Myxosarcina sp. GI1: one gene and its partner. The protein of the gene in region 1 interacts with the protein of each later gene in a pairwise test. Links are inferred from orthologs where the notes say so. Each region holds a gene or a part of one and is shown on either strand. Other genes may lie near its edges. The genes, in order: KV40_RS14930 and KV40_RS18180.

Evidence for each region.
Region 2: the proteins of KV40_RS14930 (region 1) and KV40_RS18180 interact in binary tests that used the Escherichia coli proteins (3 or more experiments, as listed by UniProt). The link is inferred for Myxosarcina sp. GI1 from one-to-one orthologs.

The regions. Positions count from the first base shown.
Region 1 is NZ_JRFE01000019.1:171,590-185,989, reverse strand. The notes cover bases 5,500-8,497. They hold KV40_RS14930 (FtsW/RodA/SpoVE family cell cycle protein), read left to right. Parts: upstream 5,500-6,412; coding sequence 6,413-7,582; downstream 7,583-8,497. Other genes in these bases: KV40_RS14925 (tetratricopeptide repeat protein), read left to right, coding at 7,708-8,497; KV40_RS14935 (phycobilisome linker polypeptide), read left to right, coding at 6,102-6,305; apcB (allophycocyanin subunit beta), read left to right, coding at 5,500-5,797. Also shown: KV40_RS14955 (class I fructose-bisphosphate aldolase), read right to left, coding at 1-1,046; KV40_RS14950 (phycobilisome rod-core linker polypeptide), read left to right, coding at 1,341-4,040; KV40_RS14945 (allophycocyanin), read left to right, coding at 4,710-5,195; more of apcB, read left to right, coding at 5,312-5,499; more of KV40_RS14925, read left to right, coding at 8,498-11,031; KV40_RS14920 (hypothetical protein), read left to right, coding at 11,021-11,485; carB (carbamoyl-phosphate synthase large subunit), read right to left, coding at 11,568-14,400.
Region 2 is NZ_JRFE01000024.1:177,678-184,962, reverse strand. What follows is about bases 4,270-7,253. They hold KV40_RS18180 (penicillin-binding protein 2), read left to right. Parts: upstream 4,270-4,832; coding sequence 4,833-6,674; downstream 6,675-7,253. Other genes in these bases: KV40_RS18175 (Fur family transcriptional regulator), read right to left, coding at 6,807-7,184; KV40_RS32315 (hypothetical protein), read left to right, coding at 4,270-4,675. Outside these bases: KV40_RS18190 (PAS domain S-box protein), read right to left, coding at 597-3,683; more of KV40_RS32315, read left to right, coding at 4,181-4,269. UniProt on the Escherichia coli protein: Essential cell division protein that catalyzes cross-linking of the peptidoglycan cell wall at the division septum. Required for localization of FtsN.

The DNA of each region.
Region 1 (14,400 bases):
TGAATGGCGTGGAATAGTTTGACCCCTTCATCCATCGGACGCTGGAAGGTTTTTCTACCAGAGATCAAACCGCAACCCCCTGCGCGTTTATTAATTACCGCAGTACGAACGGCAGTAGCAAAGTCATTGTCACCAGAAGCACCACCAGAGTTAATCAAACCGCTACGTCCTGCATAACAGTTGAGAACCTGATAGCGAGTCAAATCGATCGGGTGGTCGCTAGTTAGTTCGCTATACACTTTATCGTGAGTTCTGCCGTATTTATTACCAGTGGCTTTAGCAACTGCGGTATAACCCCCATTGCATTCGGGTAGCTTTTGCTTGATAATATCTGCCTCTATAGTTACGCCTAGATGGTTGGCTTGTCCTGTAAGATCGGCAGCTAAATGATAGTCTTTATCTTGTTTGAAGGCATTATTGCGTAAATAGCACCAGAGAATAGTTGCCATGCCTAGTTCGTGGGCGCGGGCAAAAGCTTTACTAACTTCCTGTATTTGTCTGGCAGAACCTTCCGAACCAAAATAAATCGTCGCGCCGATGGCAACTGCGCCTAAGTTCCAAGCTTGTTCGACGCTGCCAAACATAATCTGATCCGAAGCGTTGGGATAGGTTAGCAGTTCGTTGTGATTGAGTTTGACGATAAAGGGAATATGGTGGGCATATTTGCGAGACACCATACCCAAAACACCCAAAGTAGTAGCAACGGCATTGCAACCGCCTTCCAGTGCTAATTTAACAATATTTTCTGGATCGAAATAAATTGGGTTTGGTGCAAAAGAAGCTGCGCCAGAGTGTTCGATACCTTGATCGACGGGCAAAATAGATAGATATCCCGTGTTTGCCAATCTGCCTGTAGAGTATAGCTGTTGCAAACTACGTAATACTTGAGGGTTGCGATCGCTTTTGCTAAAAATGCGATCGACAAAATCAGCGCCTGGTAAGTGCAGCATCTCTTGGGAGACTTTTGCTTCATAAGTTAGCAAATTTTCGGCTTCATCTCCGAGCCAGGAAGCAATGGATTTGGGTGCAGAAAAAGTAGCAGTCATAAGAAATGGTTATTATTCTAACAATCTCGATCCTTACGCCATTTATTATGGCAAAAGGTTTATTTATCTAATATTTTTTTAGTATAGTTTCTAAGAGTGCTGAGAGCCGATTTGAAGTTAGTAAAAAAGCAGTAAATTAAATATTTGTAAACAAAGTATTGACAAAATTTTGGATTTTTTTTGGTAAAGATAATTTAACGATATAGTACATACTTCTTAATAAATCTCCTCAGAAAGCGCGAAAAGTTTTAATCTAAAAGCTGAACTATAAGTAAAAACGATAATTAAAATCACATGAGTGTAACGGCAAGTGGTGGCAGTTCATTAGCCCGTCCTCAACTTTATCAAACAGTTACGGTATCTACAATTCTGCAAGCAGAACAGCAAGACCGTTTCTTAGAAAGAGGCGAACTTAGAGAATTAACAGAATATTATAAATCTGGGGCAAAACGCTTGGAAATTGCCCAAACTATAACCAACAACGCCGACCTAATCGTTTCTCGGGCGGCAAATCGAATTTTTTCTGGCGGTTCTCCTATGTCTTATTTAGAGAAACCAGAAGATGTAGAAGAAATGGCTGTGGCTTCTCCCAGCGGCAATACCAATGTCCAGGGAGAAGTAATATCTTATGTTGAAAAAAAAGAAGATAAAAACGATAGCAGCGGTATTTTCGGTTCTTTGCGCTCCTTATTTAGCGGTGGTTCGGGTCCAGTGCCGCCAGGTTTTAGACCGATAAGCGTCAGTCAATACGGACCTGGCAATATGCAAAAATCTTTGCGAGATATGGCATGGTTTTTGCGTTATATCAGCTACGCGATCGTGGCGGGCGATCCAAACATTTTGACAGTTAACGTCAGAGGACTGAGGGAAGTAATCGAAAATGCCTGTTCTACTGATGCTACAGTAGTAGCTCTACAGGAAATGCGAGCGGCGGCTAAAAAATACTTTCAAAGAGACGAAGAAAGTACAGAAATCATTACTCGTTATTTCGATTTAGTAATCAAAGAATTTAAAGCACCCACACCTTCAACCAAACTGCGTCAGCGTCCTTCAAGCGATTTGCAGGGTTTGGAGTTACCTCAAAGTTACTTTAATGCTTCTGAAAGACGACAAAAGTTTGTCATGAAGCCTGGTTTATCTACCAGCGAAAAACTGGCAGTAATTAAGGCAGCCTATAGGCAGATTTTCGAGCGAGACATTACTCGCGCCTACGGACAGTCTATTTCTTATCTGGAATCCCAGGTTAAAAACGGCGATATTTCGATGAAAGAGTTCGTGCGCCGCTTGTGTAAATCGCCTCTATACCGCAAACAGTTTTTCGAGCCGTTTATCAATAGTCGCGCCTTAGAACTGGCTTTTCGTCACATACTAGGTCGCGGTCCTTCCTCTCGCGAAGAAGTACAGGATTATTTCTCTATCGTTTCTGAAGGTGGACTATCGGCTCTAGTAGATGCTTTAGTAGATTCTAAAGAATACGCTGACTACTTTGGGGAAGAAACGGTTCCTTACCTACGCGGTTTGGGACAAGAAGCCCAAGAGTGTCGCAACTGGGGCATGCAGCAAGATCTGTTTAACTACAGCGCGCCCTATCGTAAAGTTCCTCAATTTGTTACTACTTTCGCGCAGTATAATCGCCCTCTACCAGACCAACATGTTTATGGTTCGGGCAACGATCCGCTAGAAATTCAGTTTGGGGCAATTTTCCCGAAAGAAACTCGCAATCCCAGCACTAGTCCCGCACCGTTTAATAAAGACACCAAGCGTCTGTTAATTCACCGAGGTGCGGGTATTGACAACCAAAATAGCAATCCTGGCGCGAGAGGAAAATTCCCAGGATCTTTGGGAGCTAAGGTATTTCGTCTCAACAACGAACTACCAGGAGCGAGTAATGGCAGTAGCGTAAAATATGCCGAAAGCACTACTCAAGCTGTAATACGCGCCTGCTATCGTCAGGTATTCGGACGAGATGTTTATGACGGACAGCGTTTAAAACAAGCAGAAATTAAGCTGGAAAACGGCGATATCAGCGTTCGCGAGTTCATCAAGATTTTAGCCAAATCTGATGTCTTCCGTAATCTCTATTGGTCTTCTTTGTATGTAGTTAAAGCTATAGAATACATGCATCGTCGCCTCTTGGGTCGTCCTACTTATGGTCGTAAAGAGATGAACTCTTACTTCGATCTGGCATCGAAAAAAGGATTCTATGCTGTAGTCGATGCGATGATCGACAGCACCGAGTACGTCGAAGCCTTTGGCGAAGATACCGTTCCTTACGAGCGTTATTTAACACCTGCGGGCGTACAGTTGCGTAAATTCCGTCCTGGCGCGATCGAATCGGGAATTGGAGCGAAAGTTGAGAAAGTAGAAACTCCTCGCTTTGTCGAACTCGGACAGGTTTCTACAAGCCGCACCGAGCCTGAAGTCAAACAACGCATTCAGCAAGGTGTAAGAGCCAAACGGGAACAGCAGAAAATCTTTAAGCTCACTACTACGGTAGATAAGGTAGCTGTAAAAAATGCGATCGCCGCAGCTTATCGTCAGATTTTCGAGCGAGACATCAATCCTTATGTAGTGCAAACTCAGTTCTCAATTTTAGAAAGTCGTCTGGGTAACGGAGAAATTAACGTTAAAGAATTTATTGAAGGTTTGGGTTGTTCCGAACTATACATTCGAGAATTCTATACTCCTTATCCCAACACTAAAGCGATCGAATTAGGAACCAAGCATTTCTTAGGACGCGCTCCTTTAAACCAGAAAGAAATCCAAAAATACAACCAGATTTTGGCTTCTCAGGGAATTCGCGCTTTTGTCGGTGCGATGGTCAACTGTATGGAATACCTACAGGTATTTGGCGAAGATACCGTTCCCTATCGTCGCTATCCAACCTTACCCGCAGCCAATTTCCCCAACACAGAGAAGCTATATCAAAGATTGACCAAGCAAAGCGACGATATTGTCATTCCTAGCTTTGGACCTACTAAATTCAAAATTTAGCGGTATTTGTTTGATAAATTAGCGATTGGCAATTGTTAGAGATGGGGATGGTGAGTTTTACTCATCGTCACCCGCTATCAATTGGCATAGATAGCTTATGCTACTCTTTTACTAAAGTGAGGAAGTAGAGGATTTTTCTTTTGCCTTACTTAAAATTTATAGCTGAGGCGATCGCTTCGTCCCTCGTTTCTGAAGAAGATTATTATTTTTTGTTAAGAAAAAATAGCTTTTTAGAACCAAATATCGCAAAATAATTGAGTTGGGTCGATTCAACAATTGGCTCGAATGTTAGTCTGTACCAGATCGCTTACTCGATCGCATCTGTAAAAATATAGCTAACTTAAAGCAACTTTGATTAATGAACTTGTCTTTATGTAAAAGTTTGTTAATGTAATGGCTACCTTTGATATATTCGGTTTGACTAACTGCAATACTATTTTGTAGCTGAAAGTTAAAAACTAATTAGCAAAATAGAGTAATCTAAAATCTGAGGGGTTTAACCAGCTAAAGTTAGTTAGATTTGTTCGGCTAGCTTTATTACTCTAAAACTACAACTCAAGTAGGTCATATAGAGTAAAAATAAAAAGCTGGAAACCTTGTTTGAGAAACACTATCTCTTGGGGTAGCTCATCCATTATTTGATTTCATTGTATTGGGAGGAATCCATCGATGAGTATTGTCACGAAATCAATCGTGAATGCCGATGCTGAAGCTCGTTACCTGAGCCCAGGCGAACTAGAAAGAATCAAGTCTTTTGTTACTACTGGCGAAAGCCGTCTGCGTATCGCTCAAACTCTAACCGAGTCTAGAGAACGCATTGTCAAGCAAGCTGGCGATCGACTATTTCAAAAACGTCCCGACGTTGTTTCTCCAGGCGGTAACGCTTACGGTGAAGAAATGACAGCAACTTGTTTGCGGGATATGGATTACTACCTGCGTCTGATCACTTATGGTGTAGTTGCAGGAGACGTTACTCCTATTGAAGAAATTGGTTTGGTTGGTGCGCGGGAGATGTACAAATCTCTTGGAACCGATGTCGGTGCTATGGCTCAAAGCATTCGTGAAATGAAAGACGTAGCAACTTCGATGATGTCGGCTGACGACCAAAACGAAGCAGCTTCTTACTTCGACTACGTTATTGGGGCTATGCAGTAGCATTTAGTTGCTGTTAACCAAACTAACTCAAAATATCGATCGCAAATTCTAAAAAAGATACACTAACTTATCGGTGTTAAAGCATTTAAGACTAGGTAAGATAAGGAAATAAAATTATGCAAGACGCAATTACCTCTGTTATTAATTCCGCTGACGTTCAAGGCAAGTATCTCGATGGTTCTGCCATGGACAAGCTCAAAAACTATTTTCAAACTGGCGGACTGCGCGTTCGTGCAGCCAGCGTAATCAGTGCTAATGCAGCGAGTATTGTCAAAGAAGCAGTAGCTAAATCTCTACTGTATTCTGATGTTACTCGTCCTGGCGGAAATATGTATACTACTCGTCGCTATGCAGCCTGCATCCGCGACTTGGATTATTATCTTCGCTATTCTACTTACGCTATGTTGGCTGGCGATCCCTCGATCCTAGACGAGCGCGTACTCAACGGTTTGAAAGAAACCTATAACTCTTTAGGCGTACCTGTTTCTTCTACAGTTCAAGCCATCCAGGCTATGAAAGAAGTAACTGCTAGCTTAGTTGGTGCTGATGCTGGTAAAGAAATGGGCGTTTACTTTGACTACATTTGCTCTGGCTTGAGCTAAACTAAACCTGGTTTGAAAGTCGTTCATAAATAGTAGTCGCGTTGGTTCGGGAAGTCTAGAGTGAGTGCTAGTTCTAATGAAGCTTAGGATAAGCGATCGCATCGGTCGGCAATAAGTTTTGACGATCTAGTATTGACTTTTGACTCCCGAACTTTAGCGTTTTTAGGTCATCAAACGCTGCGGAATGATGACAATCGGTAGAATTTTTTGACAAATTTACAAAAACCATAATTTTCATCAGGGTTTAACCTTGGTATCCCAAAAGAAAATAATTTAATTAAGAAAAATAGGAGAAGAAAAACTTATGAGAATGTTTAAAGTTACTGCTTGCGTTCCTAGCCAGTCCAGGATTCGTACGCAAAGAGAGTTACAAAACACCTACTTTACCAAACTCGTTCCCTACGATAACTGGTTCCGCGAACAGCAGCGCATCATGAAAATGGGCGGCAAAATTATGAAAGTAGAGCTAGCTACGGGCAAGCAAGGAATGAACACGGGCTTATCATAAAATTTATTACATTACAAAATTTAATTTAATCAAAGGGGTCGATCGCGACCTCTTTTTATTTTTTGTCTGTTACTTTTGATAGGGTAAGCAATTTAATAACTAAAACCGTGAGGCGATATCTACGATATTTAATTCCCTTTGTCGATCCTCAAGTCAAATCTTGGTCGTGGGAGGCTCGATTATTAAACTGGTTGACCTGTATTTGGCTGTTAATTGGATTAGTTACCTTGGTATCTGCATCTTATGCCGAAGGAATAGTTACTTTTAACGACGGACTGTATATTCTCAAAAAACAGCTGATCGGTGTTTTGCTCGGTATTTTAGGTTTTAATTTAGTATCCAGACAGTCACTAAAAAAAACTCTTAAGTCTGCCCCTTGGATGGTATTAATCTGGCTGCTGTTAATTTTGGCAACTTTAGTTCCTGGTTTGGGCAAAACCACTATGGGAGCGAGCCGTTGGATTGCTATCGGTCCTTTTTCTTTACAGCCTTCGGAATTAATCAAACCGTTTTTAGTTTTACAGGCTAGCTATTTGTTTTCACGTTGGCAGGTATTAAAACCGAAAGTAAAACTAGTCTGGTCGATCGTTTTTGCCCTCATGCTGCTGGGAATTTTAAAGCAGCCTAATTTGAGTACGGCTGCTTTGTGCGGTTTGAGCCTGTGGCTGATTGCCCTATCTGCCTGCCTGCCCTGGCAGCAGCTAATTGGCTCTGCTATTGTAGGTTCGACTCTCGCGAGTATGAGTCTTGCCATCAATTCCTATCAGCGCGATCGCATCGTGTTTTTTCTCGATCCCTGGCGAGACTATCACGGCAAAGGATATCAGTTAATTCAAAGCTTACTGGCGATCGCTTCAGGGGGAATTAGTGGCGCGGGATTTGGACTATCGCAACAAAAACTGTCATATTTACCAATTCGCTCGACAGACTTTATTTTTGCCGTTTATGCTGAAGAATTTGGTTTTATTGGCTGTCTATTATTTTTAATCTTGCTTTTAGGTTTTGCAACCCTGGCTTTAAGAGTGGCAATTAAATGCCGTCAAGCCATTCCCAAGGCGATCGCTATAGGTTCAATGGTCTTGTTAGTCGGACAATCTCTAATAAATATTGGTGTAGCTACGGGGACTTTACCAACTACGGGTTTACCCTTACCGTTTTTTAGCTACGGAATAAACTCTGTCGTAGCTTCATTGCTGTTAGCGGGATTGCTGGTAAGAGTTGCCAGAGAGAGCGATCGAGCTGTGGTAATCGATCTCAAGCCGTCTCTGCGTTCGTAAATTAGAATACTAATGTACGGCAAAAATCATTATCCTATTTAAAATCTAAGTATTTTTATTTAGATGAATTAGAATGGTTCGAGCGTTAAAGAAATTGCTTTAGATTATCATCGCCAATCAGAATTATGCCAGACCCCAAACCCCAACAGACTGATTCGGCAGCTTCAATTTCTAGCAGTAATAAAATTTATTCTCCTGGTGCAATTGTCGGACACTACCAAATTGTACGGCAGTTGGGCAAAGAAAAAGCAGACAAAATCTATCTGGCTAAAGATTTAAAACTAGAGGGGGATGCGCGATGTGTTATCGAGCAATTAGTTGGATTGGATTTGAATAGTTCTGAATCTAAAGACGAAGTCAAAGCCTGCTTAGTTCGACAACTAGAAGTTTTTCAAAGACTGAGCGATCGCCTGCAAGTTCCTCAATACAGACACTTTTTTATTGACAAAGGGCAAATTTATTTAGTTAGAGAATATATCAATGGTGAAACACTAAAGCAAAAAATAGAAGGTCGCACTTTTAACGAAGCGCAAACAATACATCTACTGCACGACGTACTTAAAACTTTAGATTTAATTCACAAAAACAACCTCATTCATCAGGCGATCGTCCCCGCAAACTTAGTCGAACGCCAAGAGTTAAATAGTTACGCGCTAGTCAAATTTAGCGCGTTTAACCCTTCCCCTAACGGCGGTTCGAGCAAAATAACTGTATATGCTGCCAATAATGGTTATATAGCACCAGAACAACAAATAGGAAAACCAAGATTTAGCAGCGATATTTACGGATTGGGCAAAACTGCTATTTATGCTTTGACAGGACTATTACCGCGAAATTTAAAACAAACCAGCACGGTTTGGTATCGCTGCTGTCAGGTCAGCGAGAGGTTGGTAGCAATTATTGAAAAAATGACTGCTGCCAACCACACCCAACGCTATCACAATGCTTTAGAAGTTCTTGCCGATCTCAAGCCTTTATTGTTTGTAGACCGAGTAATAGACGGACGCTATCGCATTATCAGACATCTACAGCAAAAAGGCGCAATCGATAGTTATCTTGCCGAAAATTTACGCCGCTCCTATCAGTCTCCCTGTATACTCGAACGAGTAGAATTGAGCGGTTGCGATGCTGTAAGCTGGCAAAAAATCGAGCAGAGTTTGACCGCACAGCTTGCAGTTTTAGAAAAGCTCAATGATTGTCCTCAAATACCCCAGCTATGGGATCATTTTCAACAAAATGGTGAGTTTTACTTAGTTAAGGCTTATGTTGGGGGCAAAAGCCTCAGACAAATACTATCAGCACGCAATTTTTCCGAAGCTGAGGTATTAAATTTTCTTAAAAGCGCGCTCGCCGCATTAGCATTCGTACACAAACAACGTATAATTCATCGTTATATCAGTCCAGAAAATTTACTAATTGACGATCGCCAGCGAGTTGTATTGACGGGACTGGGAATTTTAGAAGATATTCAAGTTTCATGTCAGAGCAGCACGGACGAACGCCAAACTGACTATAGTGAATATTTTGCTCCAGAACAAATTGCCGGCAGAGCAACCTTAAGCAGCGATATTTATGCTTTAGGCATAATCGCTATTGAAGCTCTGACGGGAATCGAACCCAAACATTTCAAGCACGAGCAAACAGCAAACTTTCTGAGGCAAAAAGCAATAGTCAGCAACCGCCTGACAAAAATAATCGCTAAAATGACTGCTTCAGATGTTGGTAAACGCTATCAAGCGGTAGAAAAAGCAATTGCAGATCTGCGTAAAGTAAAAGTAAAGGTTAAATCTCAACGAGTCTTTACTGGTAAAACTACTGCCTCAAGCTCTGGAGAGCTTCGCCGTTCCGAAAGTCGCTGGAGCGACTCGCCTTCGCCAAGCGAAGACGGCGGACTCCAGTCCGCGTCGGGACGCTCCAGCGTCCATTCTGAAGAAACCTCAGAATTTCGACGCAATAAACTCGAGCGCTCCGATTTAGTACTTGTTTTCTCCAAATGGTCGTTACAGCCAGGTCAAATATTAATCGCAACTTTAGGAATTGTTAGCTTACTGGCTAGTATTGAATTTGCTTTTCCGTTTCTCAGACCAGCATATTATTGGTATCGCGGCAGACAGCTTCTTTCACAACAGCCTCAAATTGCTTTAAACGCCTTTGCGCGAGCTACAGAACTACAGCCAAACAGTTATTTAGCTTGGGAAGGTAAAGGAGATGCTTTATACAACCTCAAATACTTCAATCGCGCTCTAACGGCTTACGATCGCGCTGGTGAATTAAACGCTAACGATTTTCAAAACTGGCAAAAACAAGCAGATGTTTACTATCGTTTGGAAAAATTTCCCCAGGCTCTAGCAGCATACAATCGCGCACTAAAGCTAAAACCAAGCGATCGTGCCGTCCTCAATAGTAAAGGTAAAACCCTGGAAAATTTACAGCGATACGAAGAAGCTCTATCATTTCATGAAGCAGCGTTGAAGGGCGATCGCCTCAATGCCGAGTTTTTAAGCGATCGCGCTAGAGTTTTGATTAGACTAGGTCGCTATTATGACGCGCTAGCGGTATTAGATCGAGCTAGAAACATCGAACCCAATAGTCCCCAACTATGGCAGGATAAGGTTTTTGCCCTGCAAGCTCTCGGTCGGTTTGATGAAGCCGATCGCACTTACCGCGATGTTATTGCCACCTATCAGGATTTAGTCGAACAAAGCCCCGCCAACTATAGTCTATGGCTGGCAAAAGGCGATTTTTTGACTCAGTTACGCATCACTCAATCTCAAAACTTGTTTGCTAATGCTGCTACCGACAAAGCTTTTTCTTCCCCCTTACAAATTCAGAGTAAGGCAATAGCAGCTTACGAAGAAGCAACTGCCATCTCACCCGAATCTTATCTAGCCTGGATTGGTAAAGCCAAAACATTCCTAGCCGCAGGTGAATATCGGGCAGCCTTAACCGCATTGGATCGCGCCTCGGAAATTCGTCCCCAAGCCGACCGACCATGGCAAATGCGCGGTTCGATTCTCAAAGATGGCTTGGAACGCCCCATAGCAGCAGTTACAGCTTACGAGCGAGCAATCGAGCTAAATCCCGATTATGCCGCACTGTGGCGCGACCGCGGTCTGGCACTGATTCAGGCAGGTCAATACGCTCGGGCAGTTGCTTCTTTTACCAAAGCCAGTCAACTCAATCCTCAAGACAGTGAAACCTGGGTGGGTTTTGCCAATGCTTTACAGGCAGTCGGTCGTCAAGAAAAAGCTATTAACGCGATCGATCGCGCTTTGGACCTCGAACCTCAAAACCCCTTACTGTGGCAGACTAAAGGTTCCATCTTGACCGAGCAGCAAAACTACGATGCCGCCTGCGATACCTATCGAAAGTCCCGTCAGTTTGCTCCCGATTTTGCTCCTATAACTCAGGCGATGAACATAGTCGGTTGTCGGATGAGTGAGGAGTGAAAATATAATCCATAATCCAATAAAGTCAGGTATTCACTTAACTAAAATTTGGTTTGATAATGATATTATCGAGCTAAAAATTGATGTTTCAGATGGTAACTCGTTATTCTCAAATCGAGTATACGTTAGCTACTCAAGAATTGCCAATGTTATCACGGAACTCGATGTATTTAAAGACCAAGTCTACGGAGGGGTACTAGATCTTAGATTTGGGGAGTTTGGACTAGAGTATGCTAATGGAGCATTTCATGCACGGCTTCATTTTGCAAAGCCAGGTAAACTCTACATTACTTGCAAACAACAATCGGAGTTTAAAGATTTTTCGGTCATGAAAGCAGCTAGTGAGGCAACGCTTTACTTGAAAACAGAACCTGCTCTCCTAAACAATTTCATAGACGCTCTAAAGAGCTTATATAAGGAACGAGGAGAGAAGGCTTATCTTCAAGCGATATAAAGAAATATACTTCTAAGCTTGACGGTTTATAATAAATGAATAAAATTAGCGACCGCGCTTTAAGTATTTCATTTCTACCTATTTAGTAGATATAGTCTTGTAACGCTTTGACCTCCATTGGTTCTGACTGTAGCGAACGAATCGCGGCGACGGTGGCTTTTGCTCCTGCAATGGTAGTTACGATTGGTAACTTGTAGTCTAATGCCATACGACGGATTAACCGCGCATCGGTTTGAGATTCTTCCCCAGTAGGAGTATTAATAATTAACTGAATCTGTTTGTTTTTAATCCAGTCAACCACATGAGGACGACCTTCATGTAGTTTGAGTATGATTTCTACATCTTCAATGCCGTTTTGTTGTAAGACTTCTTGCGTACCAGAGGTAGCCACCACTTTAAATCCTAGCTCGATAAAATCTTTAACTACGGGGACGATCTCTTCTTTATCGCGATCGTTCATGGAAATAAATACCGTTCCCGACAAAGCCAGATTGACCCCTGCCGCAATTTCAGCTTTAGCAAAGGCTTTACCAAAGTCGGTATCGATACCCATAACCTCACCCGTAGAACGCATTTCTGGTCCTAATAAAGTGTCGCTATCGGGGAATTTATTAAAGGGCAACACCGCTTCTTTAACGGCAATATGTTGGGGAATAGTTTCTTTAGTAACTCCCAAATCTGCTAGAGTTTTGCCCGACATGATTAAAGAAGCTAGTTTGGCTAACTGTACTCCCGTAGCTTTGGATACATAAGGGACAGTACGGGAAGCGCGAGGATTGGCTTCGAGAATGTATACTTGTTCTCCTTGAACGGCATATTGAATATTCATCAAGCCGACTACATCTAGAGCGTTGGCTAGCTTTGCCGTCCAGTCGCGAATGGTTGCTAAAGCTGTCTCTGAAAGCGAAGTATAGGGAATCGAACATGCCGAGTCTCCAGAATGTATGCCAGCCTGTTCGATATGTTCCATAATGCCGCCGATAATTACTTTGCCTTCTTTGTCGCACAAAGCATCGACATCGACTTCAGTTGCATTTTCTAAAAACTTGTCAATCAAAATTGGGTGGTCTGGTTCTACCTCTACCGCATAAGTCATGTAACGTTTGAGTTCGTTATCGGAATAGACAATTTCCATTGCCCTTCCTCCTAAAACGTAAGAAGGTCGAACTACGACGGGATAGCTAATTTGATTGGCAATATTTAAAGACTCTTCATAGCTTCTAGCAATGCCGTTGGGTGGCTGTTCGATTTCTAACTTTCTCAAAATCTGCTCGAATTTTTCGCGATCTTCGGCAGTATCGATCGAATCTGGAGAAGTTCCCCAAATTTCTGTTTCCGTTGCTTTTGAGGTTACAAAAGAACTTTCCAGCCGAGCTTTAAATAAGTAATTCTGTAAGGGTATAGCCAATTTTAACGGGGTCTGTCCGCCAAACTGAATGATGATACCTGCTGGTTGTTCGACTTCAATAATATTGAGAACGTCTTCTTTAGTTAGGGGTTCAAAATAGAGGCGATCGCTGGTATCGTAATCGGTAGAAACGGTTTCGGGATTAGAATTGACCATAATCGTTTCGTAACCCGCTTCTGAAAGAGAAAACGCCGCATGACAACAGCAGTAGTCAAACTCAATTCCCTGTCCGATACGGTTGGGACCACCGCCTAAAATCATTACCTTAGATTTCTCCGAGGGTTCGATTTCCGACTCTCCTTCTTCGTATGTAGAGTAATAGTAAGGAGTAAAGGCTTCAAATTCTGCCGCGCAGGTATCTACCAACTTGTAGACGGGTAAAACTCCCAACTCTTTACGATAGGTGCGAACCTCATCTTCGGTCTTTTTAGTAGCAAAGGCAATCTGGCGATCGCTAAATCCCTGCTGTTTGATATAGCGCATCTCCTCAGCGGAAATCTTTTTAAAACTGGTGCGTTTGAGAAACTTCTCGCTTTCTACCAACTCCTGCATCTTATCTAAAAACCACATATCGATTGCCGTCAGTTCGTGGATTTCTTCGGGAGACATTCCCAACTTCATGGCATGATAGATACTAAAGATGCGTTCGGGGTTGGGGGTACGCAGACGCGCTCTAACCTGGGGAATTGAAGGCAGAGTTTCTTTTTTGTCGCAGCCAAAGCCATAACGTCCCGTTTCAAGCGATCGCAGGGCTTTCTGAAAGGATTCGTTAAATGTCCTGCCAATTGCCATTGCTTCCCCTACAGATTTCATTTGCGTAGTGAGAATGGGTTTGGTGCCAGGAAATTTTTCAAAGGCAAAGCGAGGAATTTTGGTAACTACATAATCAATTGTCGGTTCAAAGGAAGCAGGAGTCTTTTTGGTAATATCGTTGGAAATTTCATCGAGTGTATAGCCTACTGCTAGTTTTGCCGCAAATTTAGCGATTGGAAAACCAGTCGCTTTAGAAGCCAGTGCCGAAGAACGAGAAACGCGGGGGTTCATTTCAATAACAATTACCTCGCCGTTTACAGGATTGACCGAGAACTGAATGTTAGAACCACCCGTCTCTACGCCAATTTCACGAATAATCTTCTTAGAGTAATCTCGCAGACGCTGATATTCTTTATCTGTAAGAGTTTGGGCTGGAGCGACGGTAATTGAATCCCCCGTATGTATCCCCATCGGATCGATATTTTCGATCGAACAGATAATCACTACGTTATCTGCTAAATCCCTCATTACTTCAAGTTCGTACTCTTTCCAACCTAAAAGCGATTTTTCTACCAGAATTTGCGAGACTGGTGAAGCGTCAAGACCAAATTGAGCCATTGTTTCGTATTCTTCCTGGTTGTAGGCAATACCGCCTCCAGTACCGCCTAAAGTATAGGCAGGACGAATAATTAGGGGATAGCTACCAATTTCATCGGCAATTTCTTTGGCTTCGGCAATATTGCTGACAATCCCC
Region 2 (7,285 bases), on another replicon or contig:
TGCAATGTCCATCCTAAAATACTTTCTGCCGCAGCATTTAGAGAAGTGATTTGACTATCTAAGTCGGTAGTAATTACCCCATCGCCAATACTATCGAGTACTGTAGACAGCCACTTTTGACTTTTTCTCACCTGTTTGTCCCGTTCGTGTTTGTAAAGAGCAATTTCAATCGTAATTTTTATTTCTTGTTCCTGAAAAGGTTTGAGAATATATCCGTAGGGTCGGCTTTTTTTAGCTCTTTTCAGAGTGTTAGTATCGGCATGAGCGGTAATGTACACTACAGGAATATCTAATTGTTGTGAAATTATGTTAGCTGCTGCGACTCCATCCATGTCTCCAATTAATCTAATATCCATCAAGATTAAATTTGGACGGATCTGCGCTGCTTTAGCAATAGCTAACTCGCCAGAGTCAGCTGTATCGGGAACGTTATATCCTAAAGCTTCGAGAATTACCTGTAAATCTTGAGCGACAATAGCTTCATCTTCTACCACTAACAAAGTATCGATCATATAAAACTAATATAAGCGGTTGTTGGAAAAATCTTAGCTTATTTTGGTCAAAATTTGCTCTTTAGATTAAATTTTGAATAATTATCAGGTGTTGGACAAAGTTATTTTATACTTCGTTCCGCCATCGGTAGTTACTTCAACTGTACCTCGAAGTTGGGCAATTAAACTTTTAACCAGTTTCAATCCTAATGTTTGGTTATTATTAAGGTTAAAATCTGTTGGAAGACCTTTACCATTATCGGCAATGGTTAATACGAGGTTATCGTTCTCGTTAACTGCAACTATAACTTTAATTTCGCCTCTATAGTTTGGTGCAAAAGCATGCTTGAGAGCATTAGTAATTAACTCATTGATAATTAAACCACAGGGAACTGCTGTATCAATATCTAACAAAAAGTCATGCCTAATTTCTGTGTTTAAAAAAATATCTTTTTTTACTAATAAATACGAGGGAAATATGGTACTAATTAGAGCTTTTAAATAATCAGAAAAATTAATTTGAGTAACATTTTCCGATTGATAGAGTTTTTCATGAATCAAGGCAATCGCTTGAATTTTATTTTTGAGTTCATTTAAATGAGTGACGGCGGAAGATTCTTTAAGCACATGGGTTTGAAGATTTATTAAACTGCTAATAATTTGTAAGTTGTTTTTTACCCGATGATGTATTTCTTGAATGCGAAGCTGTTTCTGTTTTAAACGTGCAGCTATTTTACGCTCTGTAATATCTTCTACTATATAAGAAAAATTGGCAAAATTAGAAGCTGTAGCGTTATTAAACTGCTCGTTGTTAAAATTAATGGGAGAAATATTGACTGAAATATACTTACTCTCTTGCTCTACTGAATGAATATATTCAAAATAAATCGGTTTGTTTTCACGTTGGCTTCGATAACAGCTATCTAGCCAGCGATCGACTATTTCTGCATCGGCTATATGCTTCCTCAACGAACTACCAATAAATTTCTGTCGTTCCAAACCAAAAAAGTGTGCTGCAGCAGTATTACCTGAAATGTGTATTAGATCTTTATTGTTACCGATTAACTCTACGACTCCCATAGCGGAGCTATTGCTATTATAAAAGCTGCGAATAATTGAATCATATTGTCGCACCTCTCTTTCCGCCTGTTTGCGATCGCTAATGTCTAAAGCCACGCAAGTAAGACCTACTAAATTTTGCTCTTTATTCCACAATGGTTCGACAGCTAAATCGTAGTGAAATGTTCGATCGTCAATAACCAGAAATATTTCTTTTCTAGTACCGACTTTAGCGTCTAAAACTTTTTTCTTAATAGTTGCCAGAGTGCGAGCGTTTTCGATTGAAAAAGCTTCTGTTTCTGACTTGCCTATCAATTGCTCGCTCTGATATTTGGCAAAAGCATTGTACATCCAGGTATAGCGCAGTTTGGTATCTTGAGTGTAAACGGCAATTGGCGAGTTTTTGAGCGTAATTCTAAACAGTTCTTCGCTTTGCCGCAATGCTTCCTGAGTTTTGACAAGATCGCTAATGTCTCTGCCTACAGATTGAATTTCAGCTAACTCGTTGCGCTCGTTGAATATAGCGCGATAAACCCACTGCATCCAACGTATTTCTTCGTCAGTCGCGGTTCTAAATTCTACCTTGCCTACAGGATTTTGAGGAGTTAAAGATTGCAAAACTCGTTCGACTTTGGATTCGTCTTCAGGTAAAGCAACACTCTGCGCTACCTTACCGACAACTTCTTCTTTCTGGCGTTGAAAATAGTGGCAATAAGCCTGATTGACAAAAGTTATTACTCCATTGCGTTCAAATCTAACAATTAGTTCGGTTTGATCTTCTACGACCAAGCGATAGCGTTCTTCGCTTTGACGCAACTGTTTTTCTGCATGTTTGCGGCTGGTAATGTCCTGCATCTGAGCGATAAAATATTTTGGATTTCCCACCTCATCTTTGGCTAAAGCGACATCGAGCAAAATCCAAACTGCCCGACCCGATTTGTGAATATAGCGCTTCTCCAGTTGATAGCTGTTAATTTCATTTGCCAATACTTGTCGGACAAATTCTAAATCAATGTCAAGATCTTCTGGATGAGTAATATCCTGAAACTTTAGCTGTATCAGTTCGGCTTCACTATAACCAATAAGTTTGCATAGAGCGGGATTGACTTTAAAAAATCGTCCTTTTGTAGTCACTAAAGCCTTGCCAATCGCAGCAAATTCAAAAGCCCAACGTAACCGTTCTTCGTTTTCTTTGAGTTCTTGAGATAACAGTTGTCGCTGCTTATCGATCGCATTTAATTTCCAAGCGAGTTTCCACACTAAAATACTCAAAATCGCAATTTCTAGTATTATTCTTAGGACAATTCTTTGTTCTAGAGCGATAACATTGCCTTTCAAAGCCCACCCGAAAAACCAGGCTAAAAGTAGGGGTATTATCATCACTAATGGCATTAGCCAACGCGCTACCATGCCCCCGGCGCTATTTTCAGAGATAACGCTCATCCAGCCCTTATCGGCACGAGTTCCTAATAAAGCCAAGGCTGATAAAATAAAGCCTAAAGCGGTGTGAATCGCCATTCCCGTACCAGAATTAACGCCATAAAAAAAAGTAAGATCGTATATGTGACCTAGGATGGCAGTCAGAGAAATCGCCGCGATCGCTACTGCCAAAAACTGAGCGGTAAGATAGTTTTGTAAAGTTAAAAATAAAATCGCCCCATTAAACCAAAAAAAACATAAAGCTGTATTTGGAGACATTCGCCCTCGGACAACTGCATCTACTGCATTGGCATCTACCCTGAAGGAAAGCAAATCCGTACCCAAATCTAGCTGAAAGCCATATTCGATCAGAGTCAAACAAGTAAATAAAATAACCAGAATCGGTAAAAGATACAAGCAATAAGTGACTAATAGGCAAATTCGACGTAGATTTTGATGCGTCGCTTTGGTTTGGCGATAATGCCACAGCAGCAGAGTCATTCCTGCCAAAATAAAGCCAAGAGCGGTACTTATTTTCATAGTTACCTGTCCTGGAAAAATACTTGTTAGTGCTGCTATCTCAAAGCACCAACCAAAGATAACCACACCGCCCAAACAAATAACTAGAATTGACAACATTACCGAAATCGAGCGCAATCTGAGACTAATTTGGGTTGACTGTGGCTCTAACGAGAAACCAATATTGTTTGTCATTTTAATTTTTAAAAGAAATTATTCAGCGGGCGATCGGACGCAAAAGTCGCTCACAGATCTAGATAATGGTTAATAAAAACACTTGGAGCGATATATATTGAGAATAATATTTTGATTTAAGTACTTAAATTAAAATATCTTTAAATTAAATTATTATTTGTTGACAAAAGAGGATTTTTCTAGGCTCGATCGTGAATAAACAAAGCCTGAATGGTATATAGCAATTCTCATACTCGTGAGGTCAAAATCTAGACTTAAAACAGATCGTTCAATTCTTAAAGCCTAGAGCTTAGAGCCTAAAGCCTCACTAATACAAGGAGTACCTCATGTGACCGAGAAGTGCTATATAAGCTTTTTTTGAATTAATACAAATATATTAAAGACAGAAACTAATTCTGGTAAGCAAATATAAATAAAATTTGTCAACTCTTATCATTTTTCTAACAATTAAGCTAGAATTCGCCAGAACCTGCTTAAAAAAATTGAGAAATTCAATTATGTCTGCACTTCCTCAGCCAAAACCTCCCGTCGAATCATTTCCCCATCGTCGAGCAACTCAGTATCGGCAAACATTTGTCAACCGCGATCGGAAAACGGCAACTACCCCTACTACTAAATTAATCGAGGCAAAACCTGCCAGGCTTAGGCTACTAATGAAAATCCAACAAGGTTCTTTTGGACTAGCTCTCGCATCAATGGCAAGTAGTGTAGGACTGTATTTGGCAACTGTAAGTATTCCCCAGGTTTGGAGTCAGGAATACCAGTATTTAGAGACTTTGCAGCGTCAAGAGCGACAGTTGACCGAAATCAACGAAACTCTTAAATATCAAATGGCAAGACAAGCCGAACGCAACAACAGCGGCATAACTACGTTTGAAGAAGATAGTGCGGTTTTTGTCACTCCTGCGGAAGTAAAGCCAAAACCTATAAAAAGTTCCAGTCGCGATCGCCGTCAAGAAGTTGCTTTTAAATATGCCGCTCCTGGCTATTAAAATTTAGAAAATAGATGCCGTCTGTTGACCGTACCGATGATAGATGCGATTGAAAGGCAGGTTGTCTGCATTTTCTAGTAAAGAGAATAGATCGGGCGGTCATAAGACAAGCTAGGCGCGATCGAATGTTGTTAGCTCTATTTTTATTAACTTAGCGATGAGAAACCTCAGAACGGAGCGACTTCAAGCTTCAAATCGACAGCGATTTACTACCAAATCTGGCAATTATGTTTTTCGAGCGATTTTAGTTTGGGGAATTTTAGTTTTAGGAACCTTGGCACTAGCAGCAAGGCTATTTTATCTGCAAGTTGTCGATCCCGTGATTACTTACGAACAAGCACCAGATGGTAAATCTCTGACTCAAATTGCTAACGATCAGCAGACAACGAAACTAGATGTATATATTCCGCGTCGCCAAATTGTCGATCGCGCCAACAATGTTTTAGCTACCGACAGCCTTACCTATACTCTTTACGTTCATCCCTATCTATTTAAAAGGAATTCTATCGACGTACCAGCAACAGAAATCGCCAAGGAATTAGCTGCCATTTTAGAAGATCGAACACCCGCCGAACTAGAAAAAATCTTTAGCAAACAAAAATGGGGAATTCAACTAGCAGAGAATTTGCCCGAAACCAAGAAAGCTAAAATTATTGCTCTACAAATTGACGGCTTGGATTTGAGACAGCAGTATTCTCGTTTTTATCCCCATCAGGAAATGGCTGCCGAAGTAACAGGCTATGTCAATCGCGATAGTACCCGTAGTCCCCAGGCAGGAGTAGAATTTACTCAACAACAGTTGTTAGAACGACCTCCAGTTCAGTGGCAGATGAAGCGCAGCTATAGCAATAACGAACTGGTGTTTCATCCAGGGGATTTGGGGCGAACCCAAAAGTTATTTAATTTTGACGATCTCAGACTTCAGCTAACTATCGATCTCCGTTTACAGCAGATGGCTCGACATGCCTTAAAGCAGCAAATGGAGAAATATAAAGCAAAAAGAGGCGCGGTAATCGTCATGGATGTTAGAAACGGTGCGATTTCTGCCCTGGTATCAGAACCGACTTACGATCCTAATAAATATTTTGAAAATTACGACCTCGGACTATTTAAAAACTGGGCAATTACCGATCTTTACGAACCAGGTTCTACATTCAAACCAATTAACCTCGCTTTGGCATTAGATGCAGGGGTAGTTACACCCCACGATACTGTAGATGATACTGGCAAAATAAAAATTAAAGATGCAACCGTTAGTAATCACGACTATGCTACAGACGGAGCCAGGGGCAACATCAGCCTAGCGGAAATTTTGCAGCACTCTAGCAACGTGGGCATGATTAAAGTGATGAGTCGTCTCAATCCTGCCAAGTATTATCATCTATTGCAAAAGCTCGGTATTGAAGACAATTTAGAGTTTGATATTCCAGGCTACACTCCAGGCAGACTCAAAGATGAAGTAGAATTTACCGTTAGAGCGATCGAACCCGCAACGGCGGCTTTCGGTCAGGGTTTTTCCCTAACTCCTTTAAAGTTAATTCAGCTACATGCCGCGCTGGCAAATCAGGGAAAATTGGTCATTCCTCATGTAGTTAGAGGGTTAGCCGACTATAATGGCTTTTTACATTATTCTCTGCCTACTCATAGCGAACCAGTTTTTACTCCTAAAACCGCTCGTGCTGTTTTGCAGATGATGGAACAGGTAGTTGAAAAAGGTAGCGGTTATGCTGCTAAAATTCCTGGTTATCGCATTGCAGGTAAAACAGGAACATCGCAAAAAGCCAATACTGAGGGTGGTTATGATGAAAGCGCGAAAATAACAAGCTTTGTAGCAACTTTTCCCGCCGAATCTCCTCGTTATGCAGTTTTAGCAGTCGTAGATGAGCCTCAAGGCGAATATACTTTTGGTTCTACCGTCGCCGCTCCCATTGTCGGCTCGGTCATTGAAAGTATTATCAATATAGAAGGTATTCCACCTAGTACCGCTACGCGAAAGTAGCAAGTAGCAAGTAGCGAGTAACAAGTTTCTACTCTTGCCTCTTGCCTCTTGCCTGTTACCCGTTACCCGTTACCCGTTACCCGTTCCCTAAATTACTTTTAATTTTTAACTTTTGATTTCCGCGTAGCGATACTAGTGACAGCGATCGCACAAACCAAAGAATTCTAAAGTGTGATAGTAAACCTTAAACTGATGGGATGCTTCTAGACGATCTTCTAATTCGTGTACGGGACATTCATCAATAGGAACTGAAACCCCGCAGTTGACACAGGTAAGATGGTGGCGATCGCTCCTTACAGGGCTATAAACCGATTCGCCATTAGATAGAGTACGCACCTGAACTTCTCCCTGTAGTTTGAGAGCTTCAAGTGAACGGTAGACCGTAGCCAGTCCCATATTCTGTTTGCGATTGCGTAATTCGATATAGAGGTCTTGAGCCGAAATAGAGCGTTTTAGATTTTGCAGGATGTTAATAATTCGCTCCTGAGATCGGGTGCGTTGCGCTTTCATGATTGGTGTTGGATAACGAGCCTGACTCTATATTACAAGGTCGGGCTATTGCATTTGAAAGGTCAATTACGATCGCCAACAAAACTTGGTTTAGGCGATCG